Regions from separate parts of the Paenibacillus sp. EB106-05-06-XG162 genome, predicted to be linked through region 2. Evidence: riboswitches for the same ligand, from Rfam matches in the RefSeq annotation. Region 2 holds a riboswitch; the other holds the start of a gene.

Region 1 (2,468 bases), on a different contig from region 2:
GATGACAATAGTGGGTACCGTCTTGTGTACGAACACCGACAATTTTGCCGCCTTCACGAATCAACTCATACACCTCCGTATGCTCACAAATATCTGCGCCGAGATCTGATGCTGCCTTGGCATACGATTGGGTTAATGAAGGGGCCATGACCTGATGGTCTTGCTCCAAGTAGAGCGCTCCATACACATCGGAGCCTAACGCTTTCTCCATCTCCTTCGCTTCTGCAGCGGACAACCATTGTGTGGCTTCACCCCACTGCTGCTGAATTGCAGCTTGTGTATGATAACGAATAACATCTTGTTCACAGGTTGCAATACGCAGCAGGCCATGCTGGACAAGTCCAATTTCAATCCCGCTACGTTCCTTCAGGTCAGCCGCAAGTGCGGGGAACATCGCTCGACTGTGTCGTGCAAATTCAAATAATGGTGCGGATTCGATGAATTCCGCTTGCGCTGCCAGCATGCCTGCCGCAGCACCCGAGGCTTCGGAGGCGATCCGGTTACGCTCTAAGACTCGAACTCGGATGCCTCGAGCAGATAAATGATACGCAATCGAACACCCGATGACACCTCCGCCCACGATGATGACGTCAACTGTTTGCTGCATGGAATGACCTTCTTTCGTTAAGCTTTGACGCATATTGCTTAGCTGCTGTTAGAGGATCCACAGCGGATACAATTCCGCTAATTACAGCGATCCCTTGTGCACCTTGCTGCATCACATCTTGTACCTGATCAGGCTCGATCCCACCAATACCGATGACCGGAATTGATACTGAAGCGGCTACTTCTCTTAAGGCCTCAAGCCCACGTGGAGATAAGCCCGGCTTCGAACCGCTCGCGTAGATATGGCCATAGAACAGATAATCCACTCCTTCTGCCTCACAGCGGATGGCTTCTTCAACCGAATGCACGGACCGTCCAATGCGAAGTCCTTGTGACATTTGCTTCACCTGTTGAATAGGTAAGCTGTGATGTGTAAGATGTACCCCACCAATTTGAGCGGCACATGCGACATCCACGCGGTCGTTGATCACCAGTTTTTGAGCTGGAACCCCTAGCTGCAGCATCCTTTGCAATGTCTCAACCAATTCTTTGGCTGTGCTATTTTTCTCTCGTAGATGAATAAATTGAACGTGCGGATGTACTTCTGCAGCAATCACTACAAATCGCTGCAATGGTATGGATCCAGGTGAGATAAGATGTAGTTCCATGGTGTCTGAGCTCCTTTCTTGGAACGCAAAAAGACCACTTTTCCGCAGAAAAGTGGTCGTCAAGCTCCATAAATAAACTCCTAAAAAGGATGAAGCGAGCCTCAACACTTCCCTACGCTGGTATTAACCAGATCAGGTTCGAAGGGTCCGGTAGATCCGTCTCAGCCCTTAAAAGGCTCCCCTAGTGTGTATTGCTTATCAAGTTACCAACAATATAGCACAATCTTACTTTGTTGAATAGGATAAAATTTCAAGAAGAATCCCAAGTCCTCTAAGCTACGCGATTGGTGTACCATTCCGTACCTGTTGATCAGGTTGCAAGAGTACCACATCACCTTCCTCGGGCACACCGCCAATCACCAATACCTCCGATTTGAATCCTGCAATGCGTCTTGGTGGGAAATTTACGACTGCGATCACTTGACGGCCAATCAGTTGTTCAGGTTCATATCTTTTTGTAATTTGAGCCGATGATTGCTTGATCCCTAGATCACCCATATCAATGGTTAATTTTATTGCAGGTTTACGGGCTTCTGGGAAAGGTTCCGCTTGGAGGATAGTTCCTACTCGCATATCTAATTTCAGAAAATCTTCTATATCTGCCATTTTTCAACGACCTCCTTTTGCACTATTTTATTTGAGAAGTGTGGTTGAGACAAGTTTATGCATAATTGGTTTACATAACATTTATTATGTAACTTTTGTTACTGATCATTCTTAAGGAGCCGATTGGCAAGACCAAGGAATCAATTCTATGTCCTCATCGGCACACGGATTCACCTCATCCATCTATGTATAATCATACTAAATTAATGTATATTTAACAACGACACTACTATCCCGATGATGTAAATAAATGCTTCGAAATAGTTCGTTTCGTTGAACTCTATCCGGCAAGATCACATGTGACTGTTACGACTTGCGAAGCTCCTGTTGCAATCATTTAGATTCAATGGATCCCTTTCCACGACAATCAACCGATTGCCATTTCTATACCACTTTTTGCTAAGCGCTAACTAACCAAATGCCTGCTGCTCGCAGGTTATAAGTACGGTTTGACCTGATTTTCTCGTTCCTTCCAACCCTCTGCCCGTTCGAAATTGTATTACTTTCCAGAAAACATGATTTATCTGAAAAGCCCTTCCACTACATTAAGACATATGGCGAAGCGTTTCATTAACCTAGGTTCATACTGTGACGAATTCGGCTTCATGCAACCGAGGTACTACCTAGATAAGATGCAATATGATATTG
Region 2 (2,468 bases):
CCTTAATGAGAATATCTGCTGCCTCATCCGGTTTCTGTATCGCAAATTCATATCCTTCTGCTGCACCCTTCACGAAGGCGCGAACGAGGTCAGGCTTTTCGGCAATCATTTTCTCGCTCGTAGCAAGAACCGGTGTATAGTAATCCAATTTCGAGCTGTAGTCCTTCAAATAAATCATGTTCATCGGCTCTTTGCGCAGTTCGGCTTCCACACCCGTCCACGCATAGTAGATCCATGCAAAGTCGATGTTGCTCTTCGTCGCTGTGAAATAATCCGCGCTGCCGATACTCACATTGTTGACCTTCTTCACATCCGCTTTCTCGGTCTCCATCAAGGATTGCAGCATGGCTTCTTCATTCGGGGATCCCCAGCCGCCGTAGGTTTTGCCTTCAAAATCTTTTGGCGACTTAATGTTCTTGTCTACAGGGGATGCGAATCCTGAAGTATTGTGCTGAATGATCGCCGCTAGCGAGACGATCGGCACGTTCTGCGTACGTCCGAGTGTAATGTTTTCCTGGTAGCTAACCCCGAATTCGGCGTTTCCCGCTGCGACCATCATATCTGCGCCGCCTTCACCTGGTTGAACGATTTCGACATCCAAGCCTTGTTCTTTGAAAAATCCTTTATCTCTCGCGACATATAGCCCGGTATGATTCGTGTTCGGCGTCCAGTCGAGCACGACTTTGACCTTCGTTAGTTCTTTCGGTGCTTCCTGCTGCTGAGCTGCCTCACCGCTCTGTTCTGCAGTTTTGGTTGGTTCTTCTGTTTTGCCGCCGCATCCTGCGATGACGATGAATAGTGTGAGACAGATGAGCCATAGTGATTTTTTCATGGTGACAGTTCTCCCCTTTTTTCATTTTCTGTAATTCGACTGACAAATAAAAAAACGCCCCCAACCGGAGGCGTTAGCATAAGCGAATATCACAGAAAATAAGCTTCGTTCCTACGCTGGCATTATCCAGATCAGGTATAAGGGTCAGTGTCATATGGGACACAATCTCAGCCGGCCATTCCAGCACCCCTGGGGGTATTCAATTCATCAGGCGTCCTCATTATATCAAAAATATAAGAGAATGCATAACAAAATTTAAGTATTAACCTAAGTAGTCAAAAAGTTTAAATCACTTGTCCCAAGTAGGCGTCTAGTTGTGGTTTGCTCGGCATGTAGTGAATGGAGCGTAAGTATCGAATCGTACGCGTCTCGGCACGCATCACAATAGAATGTGTCTCGGCTTGATCGCCTGCGAGGAACTTCACACCGCCGACGAAATCACCTTGCGTGATTCCTGTTGCCGCGAAGATGACATCGCCTTTACCTACCATTCGTTCCATCGTCAGCACTTCGTGCGGATTCATAATATTCATCGCGTAGCAGCGATTTAGTTCTTCTTCGTTCATCGGCATCAATCTGCCTTGAATCTCACCTCGAAGGCAAGTCAGGGCTGCTGCTGCCAGTACGCCTTCCGGCGCACCTCCAGATCCGATATAGAGATCGACCCCTGACTCTGGAAAAGAAGGTGCCATTGCACCTGCGACATCGCCTGCATTGAGCAATCGAATGCGAACGCCAGCGTCGCGTAGAATACGAAGCTGCTTGGCATGACGCTCGCGGTCCAGAATAGAGACCGTCAGCTCCGAACGTTTCTTGCCAAGGCCAAAAGCGGCTTTCTGCAGCGTCAGTTCGAGCGGATCGTCAAGGCTCAATAAGCCGGCAAGCGCAGGCCCGCAGGCCAGCTTCTCCATATACATATCCGGCGCATGAAGGAGCTGTCCGCGTTCGGCGATCGCCATGACAGCCAACGCTCCGTTCAAGCCTTTCGCGACGAGCTCCGTACCTTCAACGGGATCCACCGCGATGTCGATCGCTTCGCCTTCGCCATTACCGACCTCTTCTCCAATATATAGCATCGGCGCTTCATCCATCTCGCCTTCGCCGATGACGACTTTCCCGTGAATCGGTACATTTTTGAACATGCTCCGCATGGCTGTTGTCGCCGCATCGTCTGCTTCATTTTTCATGCCTCTACCGGTCCATTGTGCAGCCGCGATGGCTGCCGCTTCCGTTACTCGCACCATTTCCAGTGATAATAGTCTTTGCATTATAGGGCCTCCATCTCTATTTATGATGTATTATTGGGCTTTACATTCTCTATTTATTATGACACAATAAATCATATGATGTACACCTTATTTTTGCAACAACTATTATCTATCCACATAAAAAGAGCGTAATAAGTACAATATAAGCCACATACACTTTTCAGTAGCAGATGAACTATACGTTCTGATTCCTTAAGATTGTTACATCATATATACCGGACTTATTTCATAATGAAGAGGGGATGAAACAACATGAATGAAGCGATGAATGAGTTAAGATGGGGCGTTGTGCTCTGCTCGCGTTGTAACAGCATTATTGATATGGTAGAGACGGAGAAACCGTCCGTTTATTATAGTCAGTGTAGAAG

Evidence for each region. A riboswitch is a leader RNA that binds a small molecule or an ion and turns the genes downstream of it on or off. The one in region 2 is predicted to bind thiamine pyrophosphate.
Region 1: it holds a riboswitch for thiamine pyrophosphate, as region 2 does, so the genes downstream of both, AC3WU2_RS15865 (thiamine phosphate synthase) here and AC3WU2_RS24995 (ABC transporter substrate-binding protein) in region 2, are expected to answer to the same signal.

The regions. Positions count from the first base shown of each region.
Region 1 covers NZ_JBYTDT010000006.1:252,158-254,625, reverse strand. The annotation lists gene thiO (glycine oxidase ThiO) at 1-607, opposite strand, end outside; gene AC3WU2_RS15865 (thiamine phosphate synthase) at 591-1,214, opposite strand; TPP riboswitch at 1,307-1,407, opposite strand; gene csaA (chaperone CsaA) at 1,491-1,820, opposite strand.
Region 2 covers NZ_JBYTDT010000016.1:61,328-63,795, reverse strand. The annotation lists gene AC3WU2_RS24995 (ABC transporter substrate-binding protein) at 1-832, opposite strand, end outside; TPP riboswitch at 924-1,033, opposite strand; gene glpX (class II fructose-bisphosphatase) at 1,117-2,100, opposite strand; gene AC3WU2_RS24985 (GapA-binding peptide SR1P) at 2,353-2,468, shown strand, end outside.